4 regions of the Mesorhizobium sp. WSM4833 genome follow, and region 2 is predicted to be linked to each of the others. Evidence: predicted binding sites of a transcription regulator. Region 2 holds the regulator's gene; each other region holds the start of a gene.

Region 1 (7,617 bases), on a different contig from region 2:
CGCCGTCCTTCATGGGCCGGACGCTCTCCGGGTGCAGCGGCGGCCGGTGCGCCGGCGTCCGCAGGCGCATCGCTTCGGCCGCGCATTTGTCCGTTGCGTGGGCGATTGTTCCTGCGGTTGTCGTCGCGGTTGCGCGGGCGCTGTTCGAAACGACCCTGACGCCACAACAGGATGGGTTTTGGCGCGTCGGCTTCCGGAGCGGGTTCCCCGGTGGCTGCTTCAGTCACCGTCACGGGTTCGTCCGGCGCGGCGTCCGTTGCCGGCGCGGCATTTGACACCAGCTCGGCCGGTGCAACTTCTTCTGCCGCTGCGGCTTCAGCCTCTGCCTGCGGTTCAACCGGTTCCGGTTCAGCAGCAGCCTCGGCAACAGGCGCTTCGTCTTGCACGGTTTCGACCGGAGCGTCCGCCTGTTCTCCCACGGCAGGCGCAGCAGGTTCCGCCGCGGCGTCGGAGGTGATTTCGGTCGCCATTTCCGAAACGGCCACTGCGTCCGATGCCGGCTCCAACCCTTCGACTGCTGCCTCTGCTGCGGCGTCCGCCGCCTTGGTCTGCTCGGCTCGTGCAGCCTCTTCCGCCGCAAGCTTCGCCATCGCTGCTTCGCGCGCGGCATTGTCCTGTGCTTCGAGCCGCGCCTTGACCTCGACGGCCGGCTTCGGCTCGGCACGGTAGCCGAGACCTTTGAGGATCTCTTCCATGTCGTCCGCGGTGGCGCCGAGGATCGACATCATCGGCGGCGTCACCATGAAGGACTGGCCGTCATAGGCGCCGTCCGGGCGCTGGCCGAGACCGGGCTTCCAGTTGGTCGCCGGGCGGATCAGATCCGCCAGCCGTTCCAGGATGTCGATGCGCACGGCGCGACGGCCGAGATTGCGGTAGCCGGCAAGCTTGTAGAAGGTCTTGTCGAAGGCCGGGTCGATGACCACCGAGGTGCGACCCGAGGCGAGCGCATGGACCACGTCGCCAAAACCTGGCTTGTCCTTGCCGTCGTTCTTCAGCGCCCACAGCAGCGTCACCAGCCCGGCAGGCGCCGGCTTGATCAGCGCCGGCACGAAGACATGGTAGGCGCCGAAGCGCACGCCAAGCCGGCGAAGGGCTGCGCGGCCTTCCTGGTCGAGCGACTTCATCTCCTCAGCGATGTCGCGGCGGTTGATGAGGCCGAAATTCTCGACCAGCTGGAAGGCGATGCCACGGCCGATGCCGGAAATCTGGTCGGCGTTTTTCAAGTCGACCAGCGGCTTCAGCAGCGACTCGATCTGGAAATTGACGAAACGCTCGGCACGCGCGGCGACCTTGTCGCGCGCCGGGCCGGTCAGCTGTTCGTCGGCCAGCAGCACCAGCCGCGGCTTCAGCGCGTCTTCGCCTGATACAAGCGTGCCGATCGGCGCACCGATCCAGCGCAGCGTGCCGTCCGAGCCGAGCGCGATATCGCCATTGGCCGAGGCGCCGAAGCGTTCGGCACGCGCCTCGAACTCGGCGGCCAGCGCCTTCTGGGCGGCGGTGCGCACCGCCTTGGCGTCTTCACCGCCGGCGGTCTGGTCGGCGGTGAAGCGGAACCCTTGCAGCTCGCCGACATGGTGGCCTTCGACAAGGACGGTTCCGGTAGAACTAATTTCGGCTTCAGGCATGGTATTTTCTCTAAGGCGCCGCATGAGGACGGAAGTCCTGCGGTCTACGAAGCGTTTCGTCAACCGCTCATGCAGCGCATCCGACAATCTGTCTTCGATTTCGCGCGTCTTTTCCTGCCAGTGTGCCTGATCGGCCAGCCAGCCGGGCCGGTTCGACACGAATGTCCAGGTGCGGATCTGGGCAATGCGATGCGAGAGCGTATCAATGTCGCCCTCTGTTGTGTCGGCGCGGCGCACCTGCTCGGCCATGTAATTCTCGTCGACATGGCCGTGGCGTGCGAGGTCCGTGTAGATCGAGGCAATGAGGTCGGCATGCTGGGCCGGCGCGATCCTGCGGTAGTCGGGCAGCGCGCAGGCTTCCCACAGCAGCGCCACGCGCTTGGCATTGGTGGTGAGTGCGCGGATGTCCTCGTCGCGCGACAGATGCTCGAGCGCCTGTGCATCGACGGCAGGCAATGCCCGTGTCAGTCCCTCAACCGGGGCGTTGGTTTCGATCGAGCGCTTCAGCGCGTCGAGGCTGGCAAAGTCGAAATGTGCGGTGCGCCATTGCAGCACCTTCACCGGGTCGAAGTCGTGGCCTTCGATCTTCTTGATCAGATCCTCGTCCAGCGGGTCGACCTGGCCGGTGACACCGAACGTGCCGTCGCGCAGATGCCGGCCGGCGCGGCCGGCGATCTGGCCAAGCTCGGCCGCCGTCAGATTGCGGTACTGGAAGCCGTCGAACTTGCGATTCTGGGCGAAGGCGACGTGGTCGAGATCGAGGTTGAGACCCATGCCGATGGCATCGGTGGCGATGAGGTAGTCGACATCGCCGGACTGGAACAGCGCCACCTGGGCGTTGCGGGTGCGCGGCGAGAGCGCGCCGAGCACGACGGCGGCACCGCCCTGCTGGCGGCGGATCAACTCGGCGATGGCGTAGACCTCGTCGGCGGAAAAGGCGACGATCGCCGTGCGCCGCGGCAGGCGGGTCAGCTTCTTGGAGCCGGCATAGGCAAGATGCGACAGCCTCGGCCGCGTCACCACCGAGACACCCCTCAGCAGGCGCTGCAGGATACTTTGCATGGTGGCGGCGCCCAGCAGCAGCGTTTCCTGGCGGCCGCGCAGGTGCAGGATGCGATCGGTGAAGATGTGGCCGCGCTCGAGGTCGCCGGCGAGCTGCACCTCGTCGATGGCGACGAAGGCGGCGTCGGTCTCGCGCGGCATGGCCTCGACGGTGCAGACCGAATATTTGGCGCCCGGTGGCTGGATCTTTTCCTCGCCGGTAATCAGCGCAACCTTGTGGGCGCCGACCTTTTCGCAGACGCGGGCGTAGACCTCGCGCGCCAGAAGCCTGAGCGGCAGGCCGATGATTCCACTCTCATGCGCCACCATGCGCTCGATGGCGAGATGGGTCTTGCCGGTGTTGGTCGGCCCGAGCACGGCGGTCACGTCGCGGCCCGACAGGATCAGCGGCTCAGTGTGTTTGGGCTGGATGTTCATCAACCTAGAATAAGGCTTCCGGGACCTGGAGATAAGGCTTCTGGCCTCTGGTTGTCGGGAGCGTGCCTCAAATGGGCGCGTATGACAGGCGACACATAGGGATTTCGGGCGCGAAGCGAAAGCGGAATGTTCCGTCGGCAGCCAGAAGGTGGTTCTGTCAAGCTCTCAATCAGATGCGGATTAACGGATAGAACGAGTCTGGAACGAATCGGCGACGAATCAGTGACTCCTGCAGATTCAGCTTTTGTTCACGGCTATATGTGGATTTCGCGGCCGCGACACGCACCACATGCTGAATCGCTGAACTGGCCCGTTTCGTGCTAAGAGGGCATTGCCATTAACCTTTGTCGATAAACGATCACAGTGGCTTGGCATGCCTCGACCAACGTTATGAAATTGTTGATCTTTCTTAATCTGCGTTAAGCAATTGGCAGGGGATTCCGGCTGTCGTCGTTAACGTTCAGCTCAAAGCCGGAACGAATCGGCGACGAATCAGCGATAGCGGAATTTTCCCGTTTTGTTCACCCCAATATCTTGTGTTGTGAACAGCTTATCCACCGAGAATCCACAGGCTTGGAGGCAGGTTTCGCACAGGCCGGCCGGGCCGCTGTTAACCTCTGCGTGCCGGATTGGGTCAGCAGCCGTGCTGTCACTTCGAAGGACCATGGCGCCAACGAAAACGGGCCGGCGCGCCGGCCCGTCGATCTCTGCGCCTACATCGCCGTCGTCAGGCGAAATACTGGCCGCCATTGGCCGTGATGGTCGAGCCGGTGATGAAGCCGGCATCTTCGGATGCGAGGAAGACGACGCAGCGCGCGATTTCCTCGGGCTCACCGAGGCGGCCGACAGGAATCTGGGGAATGATGCGCTCGTTGAGCACCTTCTCGTCGATCGCCTTGACCATCTCGGTGGCGATATAGCCGGGACAGATGACGTTGACAGTGATGCCGGCGCGAGCCCCCTCTTGGGCGAGAGCCTTGCTGAAACCGATATCGCCGGCCTTGGCGGCGGAATAGTTGACCTGGCCGGCCTGGCCCTTCTGGCCGTTGATCGAGGAGATGGTGATGATGCGGCCGAACTTGCGGTCGCGCATCCCGCTCCACAGCGGATGCGTCATGTTGAAGACGCCGGACAGGTTGGTGTCGATGACCTCTTTCCACTGCTCGCGCGTGATCTTGTGGAACATGGCGTCGCGGGTGATGCCGGCATTGTTGACCAGCACCGAGACCGGGCCGAGATCGGCCTCGACCTGCTTGATGCCGGCGGCGCAGGCATCATAGTCGGCGACCGACCATTTGTAGACCGGAATGCCGGTCTCAGCCTTGAATTTCGCCGCTGCGGCATCATTGCCGGCATAGTTCGCCGCAACCGAATAGCCGACGGTCTTCAATGCGATCGAGATCGCCGCGCCGATGCCGCGCGATCCGCCTGTGACGATTGCTACCTTGGTCATGCATTTCCCCTTTTTTGATATCGCCCTGTTGTCGGGCTTGGCAGGCACTGGATACAGAACGGGCGGCTAAAGCGCGTCGCGCTGAAGTAGATTCAGGCGATGCGCTTCAGATGTTTGGTTTTATGCATGTCGGTGTTCCCAAAACCGCTGCGCACTTTTGGGCGACATGCATGCACGCCGCCCGTTTAGTGACTTTCTTCAGAGTGCTTCGACACACATGGCGACGCCCATGCCGCCGCCGATGCACAGGGTAGCGAGACCCTTCTTGGCGCCGCGCCGGCGCATTTCGAAGACCAGCGTGTTGAAGACGCGAGCGCCGGACGCACCGATCGGATGGCCGATGGCGATGGCGCCGCCATTGACGTTGACGATCGAGGGATCCCAGCCCATGTCCTTGTTGACGGCGCAGGCCTGCGCCGCAAAGGCTTCGTTGGCCTCGACCAGGTCGAGATCGCCGACCGACCAGCCGGCCTTTTCCAAGGCCTTGCGCGAGGCGGGAATGGGTCCGGTGCCCATGATCTGCGGATCGACGCCGGCGGTTGCCCAGGACACGATGCGCGCCAGCGGGGTGATGCCGCGCCTCACCGCTTCCGCTTCGCTCATCAGCAGCGCGCCGGCGGCGCCGTCATTGATGCCGGAGGCGTTGGCGGCGGTTACCGTGCCGTCCTTGTCGAAAGCCGGTTTCAGCTTGGTCATGGCGTCGATCGTGGCGCCGTGGCGGATGTATTCGTCCTGGTCGACGATGGTGTCGCCCTTCTTGCCCTTGATGGTGACGGCGACGATCTCGTCCTTGAACTTGCCGGCCTTCTGCGCGGCCTCGGCCTTGTTTTGCGAGGCGAGCGCGAACTGGTCCTGGTCTTCGCGGGTGATCTGGAACTGACGCGCGACGTTTTCGGCTGTGTTGCCCATGTGGTAACCGTTGAAGGCGTCCCACAGCCCGTCCTTGATCATGGTGTCGATCAGCTTGAAGTCGCCCATCTTGACGCCGGCGCGCAGGTGCTGGGCATGCGTCGAAAGCGACATCGATTCCTGGCCTCCGGCGACGATCACCTTGGCATCGCCGATGGCGATCTGCTGCATGCCGAGCGCGATGGCGCGCAGGCCCGAGCCGCAAACCTGATTGAGGCCCCAGGCGGTGGTTTCCTTGGGCAGGCCGGCATTGATCGACGCCTGGCGGGCCGGGTTCTGGCCTTGCGCGGCGGTCAGCACCTGGCCGAGGATGACCTCGTCGACCTCGCCTGGCTCGACGCCGGCACGCGACAGCAATTCCGTGATAACGACGGCGCCGAGCTCATGCGCCGGGGTGGCGGCGAAAGCGCCGTTGAAGGAGCCGACCGGCGTGCGCGCCGCACTGGCAATGACGATGGAAGCGGACATTTTCTTCTCCAGACTTCAAGGGTGTTGCTCTGTCGTTGGGGACTTTTCTTGCCCTTTCCCAACCCCAAGTCAAACCGGAAATGGGCATGGCGCCCATGCGCCGCAAGCAGGCCATGCCTTGCCATGGCGGCCATTCGTCCATTGCTGCGCAGCATATTTTGCCTGCCATGCAGCATTTAGTGATCCCGCACTGCACAAACTGCTTGGAATTGTGAGGCTTTTGCGCATATCCTCAAAAAAGGCACAATCGTTATCGGCGGCTTACTCAGAGGCGCGCCGGTGTCCCCGGGAGGATGTAGATGGCCGCTAAAGACGATCCGATCATCATCAAGAAATACGCCAATCGCCGCCTCTACAACACCGGCACCAGCACCTATGTGACGCTCGAGGACCTCGCCGAGATGGTCAAGAAGGGCGAGGAGTTCACCGTCCAGGACGCCAAGACCGGCGACGACATCACGCATCCGGTGTTGACCCAGATCATCTTCGAACTGGAGAACAAGGACGGGCAGAACATGCTGCCGATCCCGTTCCTGCGCCAGCTCATCGCTTATTACGGTGACCAGATGCAGATGATCGTCCCGAGCTTCCTCGAACAGTCGATGCTTGCCTTTTCCAAGGAGCAGGAGCGTTTTCGCGAGCAGATGAAGGGGGCGCTCGGCAAGTCGCCGCTCGACATGATGAAGATCACCACGCCGATCAAGGCGCTGGAGGAACAGACGCGCCGCAACATGGAAATGTTCCAGAATGCGATGCGGCTGTTCACGCCGTTCCCGCCTGCGGGCTCCACGCCAGCCGCTGCGACGTCGCCCGAGCCGGCCAGGAAGGAAACGCCTGACAAGCCCGACGATCTTCAGGAACTTAAGGACCAGATCGCGGCCATGCAGCGCAAGCTCGACACGATGTCCTGAGCGCCTGGCGTTCTTGCGACCTTACACCAGCACGCCCTCATAGCGGCCGCGCGGCCGGATGACACTTCCGCTTGTTATCTGTTCGACCGTGTGCGCGGCCCAGCCGACGCTGCGTGCGAGCGCGAACAGGCGGAACGGTGCATCGCGCGGCAAGCCTAGGCTGCGCGTCAGCGCGGCCAGCCCAAAGTCGATGTTGGGAAGCGCGCCGGTCGCCGCAAAGGCAGCGTCGCGCAGCGACGATAGTGTGCCGTCAACCTCGATCACCGACAGCAGCGCCGCCCCGCGGGGGTCGCCGTCAGGATAGAGCTGATGACCGAACCCCGGCAGCGGCCGGTCATGGCTGAGCCAGCGCCGGATCGTCGCATCGGCGCCATGCCGCGCCGCATCCTCCGCCAGTTGCATCACCGCCTCGCCGGCGCCGCCATGGCGCGGGCCTGACAGCGTCGCGAGCCCTGCCAGCAGGCAAGCGGCCAGCGGCGCGCCGGTCGAGGCTGCGACGCGCGCGGCGAAGGTCGACGCATTCAGTTCATGATCGGCAAGCAGGACAAGCGCACGGCGGATCGCATCGGCGCGGCCGGCATCCACCGACCAGTCCTGCGCAAGCCGCTGATGGACGGGATTTGACCCCGCCGGTGCGCCCAGCGCGGCGGCCAGCACGCCGACCGCGTGCGCGGCATCGGTATGCAGCGAGGCGGCGCTGCGCCCGAGCGACGGGCGCCCCTGGCCGGCAAGCACGGCAAGTTGCGCAAAGGCCGAGGCTCGGCCAGCTTGA
Region 2 (7,617 bases):
AAAAGACCGGCAAGCCGATCCTCGACGGCATCGGCGCCACCGAAATGCTGCACATCTTCATCTCCAACCGCTTTGGCGACATGAAGCCCGCGTCGACCGGCAAGCCGGTCGGCGGCTACGAGGCGCGCATCGTCGACGACGAGATGCGCGAAGTACCGCGCGGCGCGACCGGCAGGCTGGCGGTGCGCGGCCCGACCGGCTGCCGCTACATGGCCGATATCAGGCAGAAGGACTACGTGCGCGACGGCTGGAACATCACCGGCGATACCTTCACGCAGGACGAGGACGGCTTCTTCCATTTCGCCGCGCGCTCCGACGATATGATCGTCAGCGCCGGCTACAACATTGCCGGCCCCGAGGTCGAGGCCGCACTTCTGTCACATCCCGACGTCGCCGAATGCGCGGTGATCGGCGCCGAGGACGCCGAGCGCGGCCAGATCGTCGAGGCGCATGTCGTGCTGGTGCAGGGCGTGGCGCCTGACGCATTGACCACCAAGCGCCTGCAGGACCATGTCAAGGCGACGATCGCGCCCTACAAATACCCGCGATCGGTGAAATTCATTGCTGCTTTGCCCAAGACCCAGACCGGCAAGATCCAGCGCTTCCGGCTGCGCACGGAGAAAGTCAATTGAGCGAGCCCTACGATCCGGCGTCCGAAGGCGCACAGATGTCGTTCAACGAGCGCATGTCGTACAGCGACTATCTGCACCTGGAGAAAGTGCTGGAGGCGCAGACGCCGCTGTCGTCGGCGCATGACGAGATGCTGTTCATCATCCAGCACCAGACCTCGGAACTGTGGATGAAGCTCGCTTTGCACGAGATTGGCGCCGCGATCCGCTCGATCCGCGCCGACCGGCTCGAGCCGAGCTTCAAGATGCTGTCGCGAGTCGCGCGCATCTTCGAGCAGCTGAACAATGCCTGGGATGTGCTGCGAACGATGACGCCCAGCGAATATACCGAGTTTCGCGACGCGCTCGGCCAGTCCTCGGGTTTCCAGTCCTGGCAGTATCGCGCCATCGAGTTCATGGCCGGCAACCGCAACCTGGCCATGCTCGGGCCGCACAAGCACCGGCCGGACCTCAGCGGAAAGCTGGAAGCCATCCTGGCCGAGCCATCGCTCTACGACGAAGCGCTGCTGCTTTTGGCGCGCAACGGATTCGACATCGGTGCCGATGCCAGGCGCACGGACTGGCGTGAGACGCGAACCGAGAATGAAGAGGTCCTGGTCGCCTGGCAGACTATCTACCGCGATCCGCAGCGCTACTGGATGTTCTACGAACTGGCCGAGAAGCTGGTCGACTTCGAGGATTATTTCCGCCGCTGGCGCTTCAACCACGTGACCACGGTGGAGCGCATCATCGGTCTGAAGCGCGGCACCGGCGGCACGTCGGGTGCTTCGTATCTGAAGAAAATGCTCGAGGTCGTGCTGTTTCCGGAGCTGTGGACGGTCCGCACTCGGCTCTGACATCATCGAAATGAGAACAGGCTCACCGAAGGGACGCTCTGTGGCGGAAACCCTTCGCGAACAACCGGGGACTGACCATGAGTGGAATTCCTGATCTCGCCGCAGTCGAAGCGATGGATGCCACGGATCCGCTGCGGGCCATGCGCGACCGTTTCATTCTGCCGGAGGGGGTGATCTATCTCGACGGCAATTCACTGGGGGCAGCATCTCATGCCGTTTTCGGCGAGCTGCAGCAGGCGGCGACGCAGGAATGGGCCCGAGATCTTATCCGAGCCTGGAACACGGCCGGATGGTTCGAGATGCCGATCGAACTCGGCGACCAACTCGGACGCCTGATAGGAGCCGCGGCCGGCCAGACCGTTGTCTGCGACACGACATCGACCAACATCTACAAGGTGCTGCACGCAGCGATGGAGATGCGGCCCGGCCGGTCAGCCATCGTCGCCGAAGGTGACAGTTTTCCCACCGACCTGTACATCGCCGAAGGCGTGGCCTCGACCCGGGATGCCGTCCTGCTGCGCCTCGCGGGCGTCGACGCGCCGACCATCGAAGAGCTGATCGACGAAAACGTGGCGGTGGTGCTGGTCAACCACGTCAATTACAAATCGGGTGAACTGCGCGACATGGCGGCGCTGACGCGCAGGGCTCATGCGGCCGGAACGCTGATCGTCTGGGATCTCTGCCACACCGCCGGCGCCCTGCCCGTCGAGCTCGATCAGGCAAATGCCGATTTCGCTGTCGGCTGCACGTACAAGTACCTCAACGGCGGTCCGGGCGCGCCGGCCTTCATCTATGCCGCACAGCGCCACCACGGCGATATCAGCCAGCCGCTCAGCGGCTGGTGGGGCCATGCGCGGCCCTTTGCCTTCGAACGGGGTTATGTTGCCGGCACCGGCATCCGCCGTTTTCTGTGCGGTACGCAACCGGTCCTGTCGATGCGGGCGCTCAAAGGCGCGCTTGCCATCTGGAGCGACGTCGACATGGCGGCATTGCGAAAGAAGAGCGTCGCGCAGACAGAACTGTTCATCCAGCTCGTCGAAGCCAAGTGCGGCGCCTACGGTCTCACGCTGGAGACTACCCGCGACGCGACCAGGCGCGGCAGCCAGGTGTCGTTCCTTCACGACCACGGCTATCAAATCATGCGGGCGCTGATCGAGCGCGGGGTGATCGGTGACTTCCGCGCACCGTCGACCATCCGTTTCGGCTTCACGCCGCTCTATGTCAGCTACAAGGATGTGTGGCTGGCGGTTGAGGTTCTGGAAGATATTCTGCGCACGGGTGCATGGAAGGACCAGCGTTTCGCCGTCAAGGAAGCCGTTACCTGACGCACCGATCCCGGCGATCCGCCGTCGCTGCCCTCACTGCCTGGCAAATGACGGAGAGCTGAATTTCCAGCCAAAATGCCCAACTGACGTTGGCGTTTTGGCTCCGTTTCGTTCACGGCCAACGAACGTCCCGAAGGTTGCAATCGCCCCTTGTCGAGGTCGATCGACAGATAATGCCAAGCTTTGGTAGAGGATAAGCCACAGGTCATTAACCATAACAATTTCAATGTGAGCAGGCGCATTGCCGAAGGTGGCGCCCGTCGATCGTAACCCGCTGGCAAGCGCCAAATAATTTCAGCAGCCTTAACAAATTCATTAAACTTTAAACGGTTGCAGAACACAACTGGAACAGATAGTGTTTGTTCTGGGTTTGTTTTTCGATTCTGGTTTCAGGGAACCTGGGGGCCGCCATGCTGACACGCAAGCAACATGAACTGCTGATGTTCATCCATGAACGCCTGAAGGAGAGCGGCATTCCGCCATCCTTCGACGAGATGAAGGAGGCGCTCGACCTTGCCTCCAAATCCGGGATTCATCGGCTGATCACGGCCCTTGAGGAGCGCGGCTTTATCCGTCGGCTGCCCAATCGGGCCCGCGCGCTGGAAGTGCTGCGGCTGCCGGACTCCATCGCGCCAGGCCTCAATGCGGCAAAGAAGTTTTCGCCAAGCGTCATCCAGGGCAGTCTTGGTCAGGGTGGTGCTCTTGGCCGGCAGATCAAGCCGGCGCCTTCGCGGATGCCTTCGCCCGGCAATGACGACGATGCGGTCTCTGCCGTTTCGATCCCGGTCATGGGTCGCATCGCCGCCGGCGTGCCGATCGATGCCATCCAGCATCAGACGCATTCGATTTCGGTGCCGCCGGACATGATCATGGGCGGCGCGCACTATGCGCTGGAGGTCAAGGGCGATTCGATGATCGAGGCCGGCATCTTCGACGGCGACACCGTTATCATCCGTAACGCCGACACGGCCAGCCCCGGCGAGATCATCGTGGCGCTGGTCGATGAAGAGGAAGCGACGCTGAAGCGGTTCCGCCGCAAGGGCGCCTCGATTGCCCTCGAAGCCGCCAATCCAGCCTACGAGACACGGATTTTCGGGCCGGACAGGGTCAAGGTGCAAGGCAAGCTCGTCGGCCTGATCCGTCGCTACTGAGACGGCTGTGGGTTGACCACTGGCTTCTCGGGTTTCTTGAAGGGTGCCAGCCCCCTCGCCTCGCGAGAGTATTTGCGTTGCGTGTGCCAGGGCCGATATGGGCTGTCCACGGCGAAGCTGATTGTCGCCGGCGTGGTCGCCGATTGGCGATCGAAGAAGACCGCGGCACTGCCTTTGCGAGCCAGTTGCCGCTTGGTGATAACGAGAACCAGCGGGTTATGACAGGCGTCATAGGCGGTGGCGTCGTTGACGACGATCAGCTCGGCGAAGCCGCAGGCTTTCCAGGTGTCCTTGCGGTCCTCGACATAGGCAATGATCGCACCGGACATGTGCCTGGCCACGCAAACGCCTGAGGAGCAATAGAACGGCGACCCCGGCGGTAGCTCAACGGCATCCGCGACGTCGAATTGCCCATCGCTGTTGTCGAACACTTCCGGAACGACGATGGTTTCCGATGTCAGCGCGCGTTTCCAGTTGTCGACGGTGAATTCGTTCGGCCGTTGCCGGCTGACGGCAAGCTCACCGCCACCGATCGGCAACGCCACCAGCCGGGCGTCTTCTGAGATCAGCACATCGGGCGTGCGCGTATCCGAGACGGTCAGCAAGCCTGCCAACGCGAATGGCAGAGCCGCGAGCCGCAGCCATGTCGTCGCCATCGTCGCGATGACCAGGGCAATGGCCACCAGCAGGACCGACTGTTGCGAAATCAGCCCGACCCCATCGACAGGCGAACGCTCGGAGATCCAGCCCGATATGGCGATCATCATCGTCAGGCCCTTGCCCATCAGGTAGAGACCTGGCCAATCCAATCCGAAAGGCATCAGCAGCGCGCTGGCGACGGCCAGGAACATGACGACGGTGACGATCGGCATAACCGCGAGATTGGCGAACAGGCTGAGCGGCGACACACGCTGAAAATGCCAGATGGCAAACAGCGTCGTGGCGCTGCCGGCGATGATCGAGGTCATGGCCAGACCGATTGCCGCCAGCAGGAATTTTCGTGTCAGGAACCCGGGCAAGGATCGCTTCGGCGGCGGCGGTCTTGCTTTTCCCGCGCGGTGATCCGCCCAGCCGGCATAGGCGCCGACCAGAGCTGCGGTCGCGGCGAACGACATCTGAAAACTCGGGCCGACCACCTCATGCGGCGACACCACGATGACGGCGATCGCCGAGATCGCCAGATTGCGCATGGTGAGTGCTGCTCGATCGAACAGAACTGCAATCAGCATCACTGCCAGCATGATGAAGCTGCGCTCGGCGGCGACGACGATACCTGAGATGACGAGGTAGGCTGCGATCGAGAACAGTGCGGCGGCAGCGGCATACTTCTTGACCGGGCGACGCGCGGAAAAATCGGGAAACAAGGCGAAGGCGCCGCGCAGCAACCCCATGATGGTGCCGGCGACCAGAGCCATGTGCAGTCCCGAAATGGAGATGATGTGGTAGATGCCGGTACGTCGCATCGCCTCATTGATGTCGTCGGGAATGCCGGCGCGCACGCCGACGATCAGCGCCGCGGCGATCTCGCCTTCGGCGCCGCCGACGCTCGCCCTGATATGGTCGGCGATGCCTTCACGGGCATTTTCCACGCTGGAGGAAATTCGGGCCGACAGCGGCATGTCGCCATCATCGCTGACGACAAGCTTTGGATTGCCGAGAAAGAATCCGCTGCCACCAATGCCGGCAAAATAGCTGTCGAAGGAGAAATCATAGCTGTCCGGTCGCACCGGCCCGGTCGGCGGCAAAAGCTTGGCATATCCAGTGATGAGCGAGCCTGCGGTCACGTCAGCCGGGATCTTGCGTGCCGAAAGCCGTACCCGTTCCGGCGCATAGCGCAGTTTCGGTCTTGCGGTCGATGTTACGTCGATGGTCAGCCGGATACGGCCAGTTTCCATCCGGTCGAGCGAGACGACGCGGCCGGTCACCTGCGTCGAGATTTCCGAGCCCAACATTTGTGTGCCCGCACGCCACGTCTCGACCTTGGCAGCAAGCAGTCCTAGGGCGCACAAAAGTGCCGCCATGAAACACAGATGGGTCTTTGGCCATGAGCGCGAGACCAGCGCACAGATCCCCGTCAGGATGACAACCGCGACAGGTCTCGCAAAGTCGGGTTCAGCCGTCAGCGAAAAATAGCCGATCGCTCCGATCGCAAGGCAGACCGGCACCAGCAGGAAGGCCACGCCCCGGTCGAGTTCCAGGCTCGCCGCCGTGTTCACGCTGTGGCGCAGGCGAGGCAGTGATATCAGGCCGATCTGCCGGCGCACGCGCACGATCCTGCCGGTTTCGGCAACAGGAACAGAGGCGGCGACACCCGTTTGCAAGGGCAGCTTGCCGGAATCCGGCACGACGGGCGACGGCGGCGGCAATGAGGCTGGCAGAGGCGCAAATAGGGACCGTTCGCTGACGCCAATGGCAGCGTCCTCGCCCTGATCCGAGCCCCAGCCTCGTCCAGCCATCGGGTCTGCCCCTTGCGCCCTCGACACCCTATGCTACATGAACGCGCAAAGCGCGAAAGTCCGCGCGACCGCACCCCGCTTCAGATGGTTTCCGAGAGTTCCATGTCCGACAAGGTCGTCACCCGTTTTGCCCCTTCGCCCACCGGCTATTTGCACATAGGCGGCGCGCGCACGGCGCTGTTCAACTGGCTGTATGCAAAGCACACCGGCGGCACGATGCTGCTGCGCATCGAGGACACCGATCGCGAACGCTCCAATGAAGCCGCGACGGCTGCCATCCTCGACGGGCTTTCCTGGCTTGGCCTGAGCTGGGACGGCGAGCCGGTGTCGCAGTTTGAGCGTGCGCCGCGTCACCGCGAGGTGGCCGAGGAGCTCGTGCGCATCGGCAAGGCCTATTATTGCTACGCCACACCAGCCGAACTGGAGGCGATGCGCGAGGCAGCCAGAGCCAAAGGGCTGCCACCCCGCTACGATGGCCGTTGGCGCGACCGCGACCCCTCAGAGGCACCCGCAGGCGCCAAGGGCGCCATCCGCATCAAGGCGCCGACCGAAGGCGAGACCGTCGTCCATGACCGGGTCCAGGGCGACGTGCGCTTTCCCAACAAGGACCTCGACGATTTCATCATCCTGCGTTCGGACGGTAACCCGACCTACATGCATGCCGTCGTCGTCGACGATCATGACATGGCCGTCACCCACATCATCCGCGGCGACGACCATCTGACCAATGCCGCCCGCCAGACCGTCATCTACAACGCCATGGGCTGGGACGTGCCGTCCATGTCGCATATCCCGCTGATCCACGGCGCCGATGGCGCCAAGCTATCGAAACGGCACGGCGCGCTTGGCGTCGAGGCCTATCGCGCCATGGGCTACCTGCCGGAGGCGCTGCTCAACTACCTGGCGCGTCTCGGCTGGAGCCATGGCGACGACGAGATCATGTCGATCAAGGACATGATTTCCTGGTTCGACATCGGCGATGTCAACAAGGGCGCGGCGCGCTTCGACTTCGCCAAGCTGGAGGCGATCAACGGCGCGCATATGCGCCGCATGAGCGATGCCGAGCTGTTCGACATCTTCATCGCCACCCTGCCCTATCTCGAAGGTGGCCCGGCGATCGCCGCACGCCTGAACGACAGCACCAAGGCGCAGTTGCTGGCAGCGCTTCCGGGCCTGAAGGAGCGCGCCAAGACGCTGGTGGAGCTCGTCGACGGCGCGGC
Region 3 (7,617 bases), on a different contig from region 2:
TGGCCTCGGGTAGGCCAAGGATTGCGGTTTGAGCGACGCGGCGAAATACGCCACCTTCACCCTAAGCTGAATTGACCCGGCAAACCTGACATGCCAAAGGCCCGCAAAGCCTTTCATCTGGAGTAGCCTGATGACCGACCGCATCGAGATCGCCGGATTGCGGATTGCCCGCGAGCTGCATGAGTTCGTGGCCACGGAAGCGCTGCCGGGCACGGGGATCGAAGCGGACGCCTTCTGGAACGGTTTTTCGGCCATCGTCCATGATCTGGCGCCGAAGAACCGGGCGCTGCTGGCAAAGCGTGACGCCATCCAGGAACAGATAGATGGCTGGTATCGCGATCACGGCGCGCCGGTCGACATGGAGGCCTACAAGGGCTTCCTGAAAGAGATCGGCTACCTCGTTCCCGAAGGCCCGGCCTTCAGCGTGTCGACCGACAATGTCGACTCGGAAATTGCTGATGTTGCCGGACCGCAGCTGGTCGTGCCGGTGATGAATGCGCGCTATGCGCTCAACGCTGCCAATGCTCGCTGGGGTTCGCTCTACGATGCGCTCTACGGCACCGATGCCATCCCCGAAACGGATGGCGCCGAAAAGGGCAAAGCCTTCAATCCGGCACGCGGCGCCAAGGTCGTCGCCTGGACGAAGACCTTTCTCGACGAGGCTGCCCCGCTCACGTCCGGCAAATGGGCCGGCGTCAATGGCCTGTCGCTGGCGCAAGGTGCCTTGCGGCTGAGCGCCGGCGCCGGCTCGACGACGCTGGCCGACCCCAGGCAATTCGTCGGCTATCGCGGCGATGCCGCCAATCCCGATGCCGTGCTGCTTGTGCGCAACGGCCTGCACATCGAGATCGTGATCGACCGCAACAACCAGATCGGCCGCACCGATCCGGCGGGCATCGCCGATGTGATCCTGGAATCGGCGCTGACCACCATCCAGGACTGCGAGGATTCAGTCGCGGCGGTGGATGCGCCAGACAAGGTCGTCGTCTACCGCAACTGGCTCGGCCTGATGAAGGGTGACCTGGCGGAAGAGATCACCAAGGGCGGCAAGAGTTTTGTCCGCAAGCTCAATCCCGACCGCGCCTACACCGCGCCCGCCGGTGGCACGCTGACCGTGCCCGGCCGCTCGCTGATGCTGGTCAGGAATGTCGGCCACCTGATGACCAGCCCGGCGATCCTCGACCGCGACGGCAATGAGGTTCCGGAAGGCATCATGGATGCGGCGATGACGGCGCTGATCGCGCTGCACGATGTCGGGCCGAACGGCCGCCGCGCCAATTCCCGAGCCGGCTCGATGTATGTCGTGAAACCCAAGATGCATGGGCCGGAGGAAGTCGCTTTCGCCGTCGAGATCTTCGACCGCGTCGAAGCGCTGCTCGGCATGGCGAAAAATACCATCAAGATGGGCATCATGGACGAGGAGCGGCGCACCACCGTCAACCTCAAGGAGGCAATCCGCGCCGCAAAGGAGCGCGTCGTGTTCATCAACACCGGCTTTCTCGACCGCACCGGCGACGAGATCCACACCTCGATGGAAGCCGGCCCGATGATCCGCAAGGGCGACATGAAGCAGGCCGCCTGGATTTCCGCCTACGAGGCGTGGAATGTCGACATCGGGCTGGAATGCGGCTTGGCCGGCCACGCCCAGATCGGCAAGGGCATGTGGGCGATGCCGGATCTGATGGCTGCGATGCTGGTGGAGAAGATCGTCCACCCCAAGGCCGGCGCCAACACCGCCTGGGTGCCGTCGCCGACGGCGGCGACACTGCATGCCACGCACTATCACAAGGTCGATGTTCACGCCGTGCAGGCGGCGCTGAAGAACCGGCCCAAGGCCAGGCTCGACGACATCCTGTCGGTGCCCGTTGCCGTGCGACCGAACTGGTCGCCCGAGGATATCCAGAAAGAACTCGACAACAACGCGCAGGGCATTCTTGGCTATGTCGTGCGCTGGATCGACCAGGGCGTCGGCTGCTCGAAAGTGCCTGACATCAACGATGTCGGCCTGATGGAAGACCGCGCCACGCTGCGGATTTCCTCACAGCACATCGCCAACTGGCTGCACCACGGCGTGTGCAGCGAGGACCAGGTGATGGCGACGATGAAGCGCATGGCTGACATCGTCGACCGCCAGAACGAGGGCGACCCGCTCTACGAGCCGATGGCGGCCGACTTTGACAAGTCGATAGCCTTCCTCGCCGCCTGCGACCTGGTATTCAAGGGCCGCGCCCAGCCCAACGGCTACACCGAGCCGGTGTTGCACGCGCGGCGGCTGGAACTGAAGGCGCAGCAGGGCTGAAGAGGCCAGTCCCTGCCGTGAATGGGGCGGCAGGTCTTCGGCCTGACTTCCTCCGGAGGTGAGGCGTCAGGAAGCTGTATGGTCCAGGAGCCGGATGGTGGGATCGCGACGGTGTTCGGAGTTGACCCTATCGACGCCTTCCACCGTAATCGCGATCGTCCCGTTTTCCACTCTTGCTATCCAGCCCTTCGCTTTTAGATACCAGAGATGAAACTCGAGATGCTCTCGCGGACAGTCTGACAGGCGTTCGAGCTCCACATCCCCGATCCCGGGATTGCTGACGTCGTGCCGGCGCTTCGCGTAAAGCAGCGACAGCAGCCTGGCCTGGATCACGACATCCCGCTCGATGCCTTTGCTGTTGCTGGCTTCCTCGGTCAATTCGCGGCGAAGGCCGGCATGGTCCCTATACGCGATGTCGTATTGAGCGCGTTTGACCGGATCCTTGAGCGTGTTGTGGGCTTCCACGATTTCACTGAAGCGGGCTTCATCGCCGGTTTCGCGATTGTCGGGATGATAGCGCATCGCAAAATAGCGAAATATGCGCTCCAGCGTTTCCGAGTTGGCGTTCGGGCTGACTTCCAAAACTTCGTAGTAGTCAACGAACATAGCGGGCTCCCCGACCGCAATCATATTCACATTATCTAAATAAGGAATTCCCAATGCGGAGACCAAGACTTTGGTCCGATGCGATGACGTCCACGCCCCCGAAGACGGAGAAACGGCCGGCGCCCGGTCGGTGGGGGCCGTTGGGTGGTGAGGACGTCGACCAAGCGGACAATCAGGTCCGCCGCAGTGCGGAGATGGCCGATTCGTCGGATGACGGTTATGGCGTGATCGCGGAAGGCAATTTGGCGAGGTGGGCTTGTCGGGCGGCGAGACCTACGCCGCCTGTGCCACCCGCTCCGAACTCATGCGGTAGGAAATCGCTTCGGCCAGATGGATGCGGCCGACGGTTTCGCTGGCGTCGAGATCGGCGAGTGTCCGCGCCACCTTCAGCACCCGGTGATAGGCTCGCGCCGAAAAGGCGAGCTTTTCGCTGGCGTCCTTGAGCAGCGACAGGCCGGCGGCGTCCGGCATGGCGATCTCCTCGATGACCGAGGGCGCGCAATGCGCGTTGGTGGTGGCGCGGGTGGCGCCGAGCCGCTCGAAGCGCTCGCGCTGGATGGTGCGGGCGCGTGCCACGCGCATCGCCACATCGGCACTTTTCTCCGCCCGGTCGGGCCGGATCAGGTCGCTGGCCGAGACCGCCGGCACCTCGATCCTGAGATCGATGCGGTCGAGCAGCGGGCCCGAAATGCGCGCCTGATAGTCGGTGCGGCAGCGCTCGCCGCGCAGGCAGCGATAACCAGGCTCGCCGGCCATGCCGCAGCGGCACGGGTTCATCGCCGCCACCAGCTGGATACGCGCTGGATAGGTGACGCGATGGTTGGCCCGCGCGATCATGCAGTCGCCGGTCTCCAACGGCTGGCGCAGCGCATCGAGCGTCTGCGGCGTGAACTCGGGAAACTCGTCGAGGAACAGCACGCCGTGATGGGCCAGCGACACCTCGCCCGGCCGGGCGCGGATGCCGCCGCCAACCATTGCCGCCATCGAGGCCGAATGGTGCGGCGCGCGGAACGGCCGCCGATCGGTCAATTTGCCTTCGCCGAGCTCTCCCGCCACCGAGGCGATCATCGAGACTTCGAGCAATTCCTTCGGCGCCAGCGGCGGCAGGATCGACGGCAGCCGCTGCGCCAGCATCGATTTGCCCGAGCCCGGCGGGCCGATCATGAGAAGATTATGCCCGCCGGCGGCCGCCACTTCCAGCGCCCGCTTGGCGGTCTCCTGGCCCTTGATGTCGGCGAGGTCGGGCAAATCCAGCGCGGCGGCGTGGATGCCGGCCTCGGGGCGCGACAGCACCTGCGTGCCGCGAAAATGATTGGCGATGGCAATCAGGCTGCGCGGCGCCAGAATGTCAAAATCCTTGCCCGCCCAGGCCGCTTCCGGCCCGCAGGCGAACGGGCAGATCAGGCCCTTGCCCTCGGCATTGGCGCCGATCGCCGCCGGCAAGGCGCCGGCGACCGCGGCGATCGTGCCGTCGAGCGACAATTCTCCAAGCACGACATAGCCAGCCAGCATGTCGCCCGGAATGGCGCCCAATGCCGCCATCAGGCCAAGCGCGATCGGCAGATCGTAATGGCTGCCCTCCTTGGGCAGGTCGGCGGGCGCCAGATTGACCGTGACCTTCTTCGACGGCATCGACAGGCCGGAAGCATGCAGTGCCGCCTGCACCCGCTCGCGGCTTTCGGCCACCGCCTTGTCGCCCAGGCCGACGATGTGCATGTTGACCTTGCCGGGCGCGATCATCACCTGCACGTCGACCGGCACGGCCTCGATACCCTGGAAAGCGACCGTGCGAACCCGCGCCACCATTTTTATGCCCCCGGCCGCAACCCCTGCGATTGGCCAAGAATGGCCCTTCGGGGAGACAATCACAATTCTCCGGTCAAATCAAGAACATTACAGGAACAAGCAAGCGTGTAAGTTGCAGCCGGATTGCGCCCGGTTGCAAAAGCGGAACATGGTTAATACGAAATGAAAGCGGCTTACTTGCGCCGCTTCCCCTCGACCGCGTCCCAGAACAGGCTGGCGATGTCGGCGCCGCCGAAGCGCTTGACCTCGCGCACGCCGGTCGGCGAGGTCACGTTGATCTCGGTCATGTAGTCACCGATGACGTCGATGCCGACCAGGATGAAGCCACGCTCCTTCAGCGAAGGCCCGATGCGGGCGCAGATCTCGCGTTCGCGTTCGGTCAGCTCGGTCTTTTCGGCGCGGCCGCCGACATGCATATTGGAGCGGGAATCATGTTCGGCGGGCACCCGGTTGATGGCGCCGACCGGCTCGCCGTCGATCAGGATGATGCGCTTGTCGCCCTTGCGCACGTCCTTGAGATAGCGCTGCACGATATAGGGTTCGCGAAACATCTGGCCGAACATTTCCAGCAGCGAGGCCAGGTTGCGGTCGCCCTCCAGCAGATGGAAGATGCCGGCGCCGCCATTGCCGTAGAGCGGCTTGACGATGATGTCGCCGAACTCCTTGCGGAAGGCGGCAACTTCGAGTGGATCCTTGGTGATCAGCGTGTCCGGCATCAGGTCGGCAAATTCGGTGACGAAGATCTTTTCCGGGCTGTTGCGCACCCAGGCCGGGTCGTTGACCACGAGCGTCTTCGGGTGGATGCGCTCCAGGATGTGCGTGGTGGTGATGTAGTTCATGTCGAAGGGCGGATCCTGGCGCAGCAGGACGACGTCCATCTCCGACAAATCGGTGCGCACCTTCTCGCCCAGCGAATAGTGGCTGCCTTTCTCGTCGCGCACCTGCATCTCCTCAATGCGGGCAAACACCTTGCCGTCGCGCAACGACAGCCGATCCGGCGTGTAGTGGAACAGCTCATGGCCACGCCGCTGCGCTTCCAGCGACAGCGCGAACGAGGTGTCGCCGGCGATCGACACGGTGGAGATGTGGTCCATCTGGACGGCGATTTTCAGCTTCATGGCGGGTCTCCGGCGGCTCGGATGGGCGACTGTCCTGCCTGTACAGGCTCACTGCCCGTCTGCCAATCGCGACCTTTTGAAGATTGGCATCAGCAAGTCGCAAGCTCGGCCCTGCCGGTCATTCCGTGACAGGAGCCAGGCTGCGCGTCCTCGTTGTTCCTTGAGCCCGAATGCACACCTCACATCGATCCTTCGAAACAGGTCGCGGTTGCCCATGGAAAATCGATTTCGCGATACGTTTCCTAAAGGGTTTGCTGCCAGTCTGAAAATAAATTCCGAAGTCACAAAACAGGGACACCGATGCAAACTTCGTTTGGCACCGGTCAGGCAAACAGGGAGAGCACGGATCTGGCATTCACCGATCCGTTGACCGGGCTTGGCAACCATCGCCGCTTCTTCGACAAGGTCGATCGGCTGATCGCCGACCGAGCCGACGATCCCGCGCCCTTTACCGTCGGGATTCTCGACCTCGACGGCTTCAAGCCGATCAACGATCTGTTCGGCCACAAGGCCGGCGACGACATCCTGATCCAGGTCGCGATGCGGCTGCGCGCCTCTATGGACGGCTATTCCACGGTCTGCCGCATCGGCGCCGACGAATTCGCTTTTCTCTATCCGATGGTATTCAGCGAGGACGCTGCGGCCGAAAAGTCGCGCATGCTGATCGAGATCCTGTCGGCGCCCTACGATGTCGGCGAACGCACCGCCAGGCTTTCGGCCTCGGTCGGCTGCTCGTTGTTCTATTCGGGCGACGAGACCACGGAAATCCTCATCAACAAGGCAGAGACGGCACTCTACCACGCCAAGCGTTCCGGCCGTGGCCGCGTCGTCGTCTACACCCGTGAGATGGAAGAAGCGGCCAAGCGCGTCACCCGCATCGAACAGGCGCTGCGCCGGGCTGTCTCGGCCGGCGAAGTGGAGCCGCATTTCCAACCCATCGTCGATCTCGCCACGCGCCGCACCATCGGCTTCGAGACGCTGGCGCGCTGGACCGACCGCGACCTGGGTTCCGTGCCGCCGACCGTCTTCATTCCCATCGCCGAGGAGCGCGGCATCATCGGCCCGTTGTCGCAGCTGGTGCTGCGCAAGGCGACGGAGGCCGCCAGAAGCTGGCCGAAGGACCTGTTCCTGTCGTTCAACCTGTCACCCTCGCAGCTCGTCGACCAGAACACCGGCCTGCACATATTGGCGATCCTCGACCGCACCGGCTTCGATCCGCGCCGGCTGGAGATCGAGATCACCGAGACCGGCCTGATGAACGACCCGGCCTCGGCCGCTCAGATCGTCGAGGATCTGCGCCGCGTCGGCATCCGCGTCTCGCTCGACGATTTCGGCACCGGCCAGTCCTCGCTCGGCCGCTTGCGCGAATTCCATTTCGACAAGCTCAAGATCGATCGCGCCTTCGTCTCCTCCATTCTCGACGACAGGCCGTCGGAACACATCATCCGCGCTATCCTCGCAATGTGCGAAGGGCTCGGCATGGACGTCGTCGCCGAAGGAATCGAGCAGGAAGCGCAGGCCGATCGCCTGGTCCAGTTTGGCTGCGCCGGCGGACAGGGCTATCTGTTCGGCAAGCCGGTCGATGCCGACGCCACGCTCGGCTATCTCCGCGATTCCTTCCGCGGCGCCCTGCGCGCCAAGGCGATCTGATCGGCGACCCTCCGCAATCCCCAACCCCGACGGTGCTGCCGTGCGCATCCGGTGCGGCGCATTGTCGTTTTGTCTGACATAAGCCCTGAAATTCGGCGGTTCGCCCTTGCCCGCGCGCCTTGCGCGGCTAGGATGCGC
Region 4 (7,617 bases), on a different contig from region 2:
GAGCGACTGGCCGACCTCGCCGCGCCCGGCAATGACGACGCCCCGGGGGTCGAGCAGCCGGAAGCCGGCCAGCGTGGTTTTCTGGGTGGCGTCGAGGATGCCGGACAGGCGCGCGCCGATCACCGCGAAGGCGGGATCGACGATCGCCGGCATCGCCGCCGGCCGGGTCGGCAGGACATAATCCGAGGCAAGATCGAGCTGCGGTTCGATTGGCCTGTAGAGCGGGTCCGGATTGACGCTGCGGCTTGAATCCCCACTTGGCTCCGGCATCGGCGCACCGAGCTTTTCCGGTGGGATGCCGGCGTCACGGACATCCCGCGCATAGATGGCGGCGATGGCAGCGCCTTGCGCGATCAGCTCCGCCTCGGTCTGGCGGATCAGCTGGTTCTCGTAGAGGCGGAAGAAGAACAGGCCGACCAGTGGCAAGGCCATCACCATGATCAGGATGGCGACGACGACCGTGGCAAGCCGTGGCCGCCATTTGCGGCCGATCCATTTGCTGGAGGCCGTCAGCCGCATCGGCCAAGCCGGAAGCCAACGCCATGCACCGTCTCGATGACATTTGGGCAACCCACGGCTGCCAGTTTGGCGCGGATGTTGCGGATGTGGCTGTCGACGGTGCGGCCGGCGACGTGGATGTTTGCGGCATAGGCGCTGGCCGTCACCGCGTCGCGGTCGAGCACATGCGCCGGCCGCGCCAGGAACCCCTTCAGGATCGAGAACTCTATTCCTGTCAACGATAACGGTTTGCCGTCGAAGCTGGCGGTATGGCTGGCCGGCGCCAGAGCCAGTTTGCCATGCGAAAACTGCCTGTCGTCGGCCGGTTCGGGCGCCGCCGGGCGGGCACGCCGCAGGATGACGTTGACGCGGGCAACCAGCTCGCGCGGGCTGAATGGTTTCGTCACATAGTCGTCGCCGCCCATTTCGAGCCCGAGAATGCGGTCGATCTCCTCGTCGCGCGCAGAGAGGAACAGCACCGGCACATCGGATATTTGCCGCAGCCGCCGGCAGACCTCCAGCCCGTCCATTTCCGGCATGCCGATATCGAGCACGACGAGGTCCGGTGCCCGGCGGCCGATTGCCTGCAAGGCGGCGGCACCGTCGGCCACCCCTGTCGTTTCCATGCCGGCCTTCTCCAAGGCAAAGCAGATCACCTCGCGGATGTGCGGGTCATCGTCGGCGACGAGGATGTGATGCGGCATGGATCAGCGGCCCGGCATGGAAGGTTCGATAGCGGAGGGAATCACGAACGGCTCCTTGGTGTCGAGATATCGAAGCAGCCGCCAGTCGCGAAAGCTCCAGGCCCGCCAGTTCTGCTGGATAGTTCGATACCAGATTTCGTCGCTGCCGCGCACGCCGGCCAGTTCGCGGACAGTGCCGGCGGCCGCCGTCTTGCCCTGGTGCTCGAGGAAGCGATCGAGCGCGGGAAACGCGCCCGGACCGAGCGAGTGAAGATACCAGGCGTCTAGGGGAATGCCCTGGCCGGTCATTTCGAGGGAATGGTCGACATTGTAATTGGCGATCGTTGCTGCGAAATTGATGAAACAGCCGGCATAAAGCGTCAGGGATAACGTCAGAAGATTGGCGGACAGCAGCCATTCGTTGGATTTTCTAAGCGCGATGCGGGCAATGATCAGGGCAAGGCCTGCTGCCACCAGCCCCATCCAGACAAAGGCGGCGACGCGCCAGTAGGTCAATGCATAGATGCCGATATAGAGGTCGAGCCGCAGGATCGACGAGATGACCAGCATGATGTTCTGCGCCACCCAGACATAGACCAGCCGGCGGATCAGCGGATCGGCCGAGGTTTCGCTGCCGGGTCGCAGCGCTGCCAGCACGAAGCCGGCGGCAAGCAGTGCCGTGACGATCAAGGGATAGGCGCCACGATGCGCGTAGGAGGCGTAGCTCAGCCCATCGGGAAGCGCTGCCCCGCCCCACAGATAGGCGGCGTCGAGCGCCGTCTGCAGCGCAAACAGGATGTTGAAGACGATCAGGGCGCGCAGGATGGCGGCCTTGCCGAACAGGATGTCTTCGATGGTGGTGGCGGTTTTGCCGGCTTGAGCGCTGACCGCCGGCAACGCGCGCGGGATGCGGCGAATCAGGCGCGGCAGGCGCGGTCGCAGAAAAGCCCAGACAGCGGCGAGCACGAACAGCCAGAAGGCAATCCGCGCCAGCTGGATAAGATCGAGCAGCCTCACGAGATCGATCAGCGACAGCCAATAGTCGATGACCGGATTGGCGGCACCGAACAGCGCCAGGAAGACCGCGCCCAGCGTCAGCGGCATCACCCAGACGGCGATCGCCGCCAGCCGGATGCGACGCCCACCGAACCGCCGCGCCGTCCTGCGCCAGCGGATGAAATCAATGACGAAGCGGAACGGCGCCGCCAGCCCGAACAGCACGATCTGCCCGGCAATGCGGGCGATGCTGTGCCGCAGCCGGCCGCTCAACGAAAGCGCGAAGACGGTCAGCGCCGCCAGCGCGATCGAGACCGACAGGGTGCTGACGTTTTCAGCCAGCGGCAGCAGCGCGACAAGCATGGCGATGGGCTTGAGCCAGACCCGGCCGTCGTTGAAGGCGGCCGGGTGCACAGCCACGACCGCCGCGGCAATCAGCAGGGCGAACAGGAAAACCGTGATCCCGGCGGGCTGGCCATAGAACAGAAAATCCGCGAGCGCTGCCAGCAGGATGGCGACACCGAAACGGCTGCAATAGCTCGGCGCGGCGGAGAACAACGCTGTCATGACCTGGCTTTCCTGATGGCTTCCAGCCGAACCGTTGGCGGGCTTCTGCGGACAAAGGGAATGAGGGTTGCGACGGGACACGCGCGCGGCGGATCGGCCAGCCACCAGCCCTCGCTACGCAGTCGGTGAGGCAGGGACCAACGGGGCTTTGCTCGCTTGTGCATGCCGCTTGTCTCGCAAGCGGGCGGGGAAACGGCAGGGCGGATCCGAGGAGGTTTTCCGCAGGCCCGTGCAGTTTTCGTGCAGGGGTAAACGCTGCCGATCTCCCCCCTCGAGGGGGGAGATTGGTAGCTTCATGCCCCGACTTGCCTCGACCAACCACAAGCGGCATAGATCATCCATGGAAACCTATCGCCCGCGCCGCTCCGTGCTCTACATCCCGGCCTCCAGCGACAAGGCCTTGGCCAAGATCGCGCAGCTTGCCTGCGATGCCATCATCATCGACCTGGAAGACGCCGTCGCTCCGGCCGACAAGATCGCCGCCCGCGAAAAACTGGCCGGCATTTTCGCCGGCCATTCCGAGAGACGCTGCGAGATGATCGTGCGCATCAATGCGATATCAGGCGAATGGGGCGCCGACGACCTGCTGGCGGCCGCAAGCTGCGAACCCGACGGCATCCTTCTGCCCAAGGTCGACACGCCGCGCGACCTGCTCGAGGCCGGCGACGTGCTTGACGACAATTTTACCCCCGACAGCGTGAAACTATGGGCGATGATCGAGACGCCCAAGGCGCTGCTCAACATCGGCGCCATCGCCGAACTTGGCCGCGATCCGGCCTCGCGGCTCAATTGTTTCGTTGCCGGAACGAATGATCTGGTCAAGGAGACCGGCATTCTGGCGACGCCTGACAGGCGCTACCTCGTGCCATGGCTGATGCAGATGGTGCTGGCCGCACGCGCCGGCGGCATCGACATGCTCGACGGCGTCTCCAACGATTTTCGCGACCTCGACGCCTTCGCCCATGAATGCGCGGAAGCCGCGGCCATGGGGTTCGACGGCAAGAGCCTCATCCACCCGGCCCAGATCGAAGCCGCGAACCGCGCCTTCGTGCCGTCCACGGAAGCGGTGGCCGAGGCACGCTCGGTGAAGGAAGCCTTCGCGCTCGCCGAGAATGCCGGCAAGGGTGTGATCGCGCTGAACGGCAGGATGGTCGAACGGCTGCACCTGGCGCAGGCCGAAAAACTGCTGGCGAAGGCAGCCGCCATCGGGTCATAAATGCTCGATGGATGCGAGCGGGCTACAGCTACTCACGACAGGAATTGAACAATGAAACTCTACCGCTTTCTGTCCGCTCCGGACGATGCCAGCTTCTGCCACAAGGTGACAGCGGCGCTGAACAAGGGCTGGCATCTGTTCGGCTCGCCGACCTATGCCTACGACAAGAAGGCCAAAGCGATGCGTTGCGGCCAGGCCGTGGTCAAGGATATCGACGGTCAGGAATACGGGCCCGATACCAAGCTGAGTGACTGGTAGATTTGAAAAGCTCCGACGCAGGGTGTGTTGAGATTCAGGTCAGGCCGAGTCGAAAATGGTGGTTTCCGAGAACCGGAGCGGAGCGTACTTTTGGTTACGTGAGCACAGTTCTACCGCGACGCGGTAGAGCGGGGAAGCGCAGGAAGCCATCATTTGCAGGCGGGCATCACCTGAATATCAGCGCACCCTACTCCGCCGCCTCTTCGATCTTCTCCATATCTTCGTCCGACAGGCCGAAATGGTGGCCGATCTCGTGGATCAGCACGTGGGTGACGATGTCGCCCAGCGTCTCTTCGTTCTCGGACCAGTAATCGAGGATGGCGCGGCGGTAGAGCGTGATGCGGTTCGGGCCTTCGCCGGTCTGCGGGTTCCAGCGCTCGGCGATGCCGCGTCCCTCGAACAGGCCGAGCAGGTCGAATGGCGTTTCCAGCGACAGATCGTCCATGATTTCGTCGGTTGGGAATTCGGCGATCTGGATGACGATCTCGCCGGTCAGCTTGCGAAAATCCTCCGGCAGATGGGCGTACGCCTCCAGCGCCAGGAACTCCATTTCGTCCATCAAGGGCGAGAGTTCGTCGTGCCAGGTGCGGGTCTTGTAGATGCGGGCCATGCTTTGTCCTTTGATTCCGGCATATAGGCTTTCGCACCGGAATCGGCAAATGAACGGGCCGATGCGCCTGCGCCATCCCTGCAGAGAGGAATAAATTCCCCATGACTCTGCTTGACTCTTGGGATGCGCTCTGGAATCTATAGGAACATAACAGGAACAATTGTGAGTGGAAGCTGACCGTCATGGCGATGACCGCCGTGGCGCGGGAGACTGTTTTTGCCCTGCGCCGCCAGATCGCGAAAATCGAGGGAACGCTGCCCGAGCGCTTGGCTGCGCCGGCAGCCGCACCCTTTGATGCTGACGTCAACACTGATCTCACAATCGTCCGGCGTGGCATTGCCGCGGCGTTGCCGGATGCGTTCCTGCCTATCGGCGTTGGGCGCCTCGATGCCGCCCTGAGCGGCGGGCTGCCGAAGGCCGCCCTGAGCGAAATCCATGGGCTTGAAACCCGCGATGCCGGGGCCGTCGCCGGCTTCGCTTTGTCGCTCACCAGCCTGATCCTCAAGCAAACGCCGGGGCTGCCGGTGCTGTGGATCGGCACATCGGAGATTTTTCGCGAGGCCGGCTTTCCCTATGCCAGGGGGCTTCACGCCTCGTTCGGCATCGAGCCGGAGCAATTGCTGTTTTCCGAGGCGCCAAGGCTCGTCGATGCACTGTGGGTCGCCGAGGAGGCGGCCCGGATGACGGCGCTCGCCGCCGTCATCCTGGAAATCCGCGGCAATCCGCAGCGGCTTGACCTGACCGCGACACGCCGGCTGCATGCAAGGGCGCAAGCGGCCGGCCGGCCGGTGTTCCTGCTGCGGCAGGCGGCTGGGCCCGAACCGACGGCGGCACCCGTCCGCCTCATCGTCGCCTCGGCGCCGGCGGTGCCGCGCGACACCATCGCCGGGCCGCTGGCCGGCTCGATCGGCCGCCCGGCCTTCACCCTCACCATCGGCAAGAGCCGCACGGCCCTGCCTGGACAATTCACACTGGAGTGGAACCCCGATGAACGCGCATTCGACGAAAGAGCGGGCGACGAAGGAGCAGGTGGGGAAAGAAACAGGCCAAAGAATCCTGTCCCTGTGGTTTCCCTATCTGGCGGCGGAAAGGATCCTGCGCCAGCGTCTGGGGCGGTCCTGGCGTTCCCGGCCGTCGGATCACCCCTCTCACCCGCCGCTCGTGATCAGCCATCGCGACCGCAACGCACAGCGCATCTCGGCCCTCGACGAGCGGGCTGAGGCGCTGCACCTGAAGCGCGACATGGGCATCGCCGATGCGCGCGCCATGCATCCGTCGATCGACGTCGTCGAGGCCGATCCGGAAGCCGATCGCCGCCTGCTCGAAGGCCTCGCCGACTGGTGCGACCGCTACACCCCGCTGGTGGCGCTGGACGGGGCAGACGGCCTGTTTCTCGACGTCACCGGCTGCACCCATCTGTTCGGCGGCGAGCGCGCCATGCTGGACGACATCCTGTCGCGCTTCTTCCATCAGGGTTTCGATGTCCGCGCCGGGCTTGCCGCGACGCCGGGCGCTGCCTGGGCGGCGGCACGCTTTTGCGGCGACCGCATCATTGTGTCAGGCGAGGAGGAGGCGCTGCTGGCGCCCCTGCCGCTGGCCGCGCTGCGCATAGAACCTTCGACCCGCACCAGCCTGGAAAGTGTGGGCCTGCGCACGGCGGGCGCCGTCATGGCGGCACCGCGCGCGCCGCTCGCCCGCCGCTTCGGCGCCCTGCTGCTCCTGCGCCTCGACCAGGCGCTTGGCCGGCTCGACGAGGCGGTGTCGCCGCGCCTGCCCGTCGCGCCGCTTTCGGTCGAACGCCACCTCGCCGAACCCGTCACCCTGACCGAGGACATCGAACGGCTGGTGGGCATGCTGGCGGCGACCTTGAAGACCGACCTCGAGCGCCGCGGCGAGGGCGCCCGGACGCTGGCGCTGCTGCTCTTTCGCGTCGACGGCGCCGTCAGCCGCATCGCGCTCGGTACCTCGCGGCCGATGCGCGAACCCATGCTGATCCAGAAACTGTTCCATGAAAGGCTGGCCGCGCTCGAACAGGATATCGATGCCGGCTATGGTTTCGATCTGGTGCGGCTCTCGGTGTTGGCATCAGCCACCTTCGACATGCAGCAGGCCGATCTTGCCGGCGAGGTGACCGACGACGGCGCCGATATCGCGCTGTTCGCCGACCGCATCCGCGCCCGGCTCGGCGATGGCGCGGTTCTCCGGCCGGTCGCGGTCGAAAGCCATCTGCCGGAGCGTGCCGTCGCCACCATCCCCTTCACCGACGCGCCGTGCCGGACCACGCCGCCGAAGAAGCCGGACAGGCTGCAGGCACCAAAAACCATATTTCCGCCGGAACGACCGATCCGGCTGTTCCGCTCGCCCGAACCCATCGATGTGCCGGCCACCGAAATGCCGGAAGGACCGCCGCTGAACTTCCGCTGGCGGCGCGCGCTCTACCGGGTCAAGCGCGCCGAAGGGCCGGAACGCATCGCCGCCGAATGGTGGCGGGAAGCGCCAAGCGACGAGGCGGCATCGACGCGCGACTATTTCCGCATCGAGGATGCCGACGGCCGCCGCTACTGGCTCTACCGGCAAGGCCTCTACGGCGGCGCCTCGCAAGTCCCGCCGCGCTGGTTCCTGCATGGAGTCTTCGCATGAACGCGCTGACCGTCATTCCCTATGCCGAGTTCGGCATCCAGTCGAATTTCTCCTTCCTGCGCGGCGCCTCCAAGCCGGAGGAGCTGGTGGTCGCGGCCAAGCTCCTGGGCTTCTCGGCGATCGGACTTGCCGACCGCAACACGGTGGCC

What was found. The regulator LexA, encoded in region 2, represses DNA repair genes until DNA is damaged. The targets are predictions, from matches to a motif close to TGTTCNNNNTGTGTTCNG.
Region 1: AC0L2D_RS21725 (helicase-related protein) is a predicted target of LexA. The motif match lies at 3,293-3,310, and genes of this name have one in related genera.
Region 3: AC0L2D_RS12845 (YifB family Mg chelatase-like AAA ATPase) is a predicted target of LexA. The motif match lies at 4,792-4,809, and genes of this name have one in related genera.
Region 4: AC0L2D_RS29890 (ImuA family protein) is a predicted target of LexA. The motif match lies at 4,970-4,987, and genes of this name have one in related genera.

The regions. Positions count from the first base shown of each region.
Region 1 covers NZ_JBVVQG010000010.1:205,427-213,043, forward strand. The annotation lists gene AC0L2D_RS21725 (helicase-related protein) at 1-3,104, opposite strand, end outside; gene phbB (acetoacetyl-CoA reductase) at 3,832-4,557, opposite strand; gene AC0L2D_RS21735 (acetyl-CoA C-acetyltransferase) at 4,756-5,934, opposite strand; gene AC0L2D_RS21740 (hypothetical protein) at 6,021-6,149, shown strand; gene phaR (polyhydroxyalkanoate synthesis repressor PhaR) at 6,234-6,845, shown strand; gene AC0L2D_RS21750 (citrate synthase) at 6,867-7,617, opposite strand, start outside.
Region 2 covers NZ_JBVVQG010000008.1:211,897-219,513, reverse strand. The annotation lists gene AC0L2D_RS18165 (AMP-binding protein) at 1-632, shown strand, start outside; gene kynA (tryptophan 2,3-dioxygenase) at 629-1,465, shown strand; gene kynU (kynureninase) at 1,543-2,790, shown strand; gene lexA (transcriptional repressor LexA) at 3,201-3,941, shown strand; gene AC0L2D_RS18145 (ComEC/Rec2 family competence protein) at 3,935-6,397, opposite strand; gene gltX (glutamate--tRNA ligase) at 6,500-7,617, shown strand, end outside.
Region 3 covers NZ_JBVVQG010000005.1:430,195-437,811, reverse strand. The annotation lists gene AC0L2D_RS12860 (hydantoinase/oxoprolinase N-terminal domain-containing protein) at 1-32, shown strand, start outside; gene AC0L2D_RS12855 (malate synthase G) at 131-2,299, shown strand; gene AC0L2D_RS12850 (J domain-containing protein) at 2,366-2,905, opposite strand; gene AC0L2D_RS12845 (YifB family Mg chelatase-like AAA ATPase) at 3,179-4,711, opposite strand; gene gshB (glutathione synthase) at 4,885-5,829, opposite strand; gene AC0L2D_RS12835 (putative bifunctional diguanylate cyclase/phosphodiesterase) at 6,130-7,479, shown strand.
Region 4 covers NZ_JBVVQG010000023.1:29,336-36,952, forward strand. The annotation lists gene AC0L2D_RS29860 (ATP-binding protein) at 1-519, opposite strand, end outside; gene AC0L2D_RS29865 (response regulator) at 510-1,202, opposite strand; gene AC0L2D_RS29870 (DUF4153 domain-containing protein) at 1,206-2,744, opposite strand; gene AC0L2D_RS29875 (HpcH/HpaI aldolase/citrate lyase family protein) at 3,085-3,960, shown strand; gene AC0L2D_RS29880 (DUF1737 domain-containing protein) at 4,012-4,218, shown strand; gene AC0L2D_RS29885 (metallopeptidase family protein) at 4,406-4,828, opposite strand; gene AC0L2D_RS29890 (ImuA family protein) at 5,011-6,048, shown strand; gene AC0L2D_RS29895 (DUF6504 family protein) at 5,990-7,468, shown strand; gene AC0L2D_RS29900 (error-prone DNA polymerase) at 7,465-7,617, shown strand, end outside.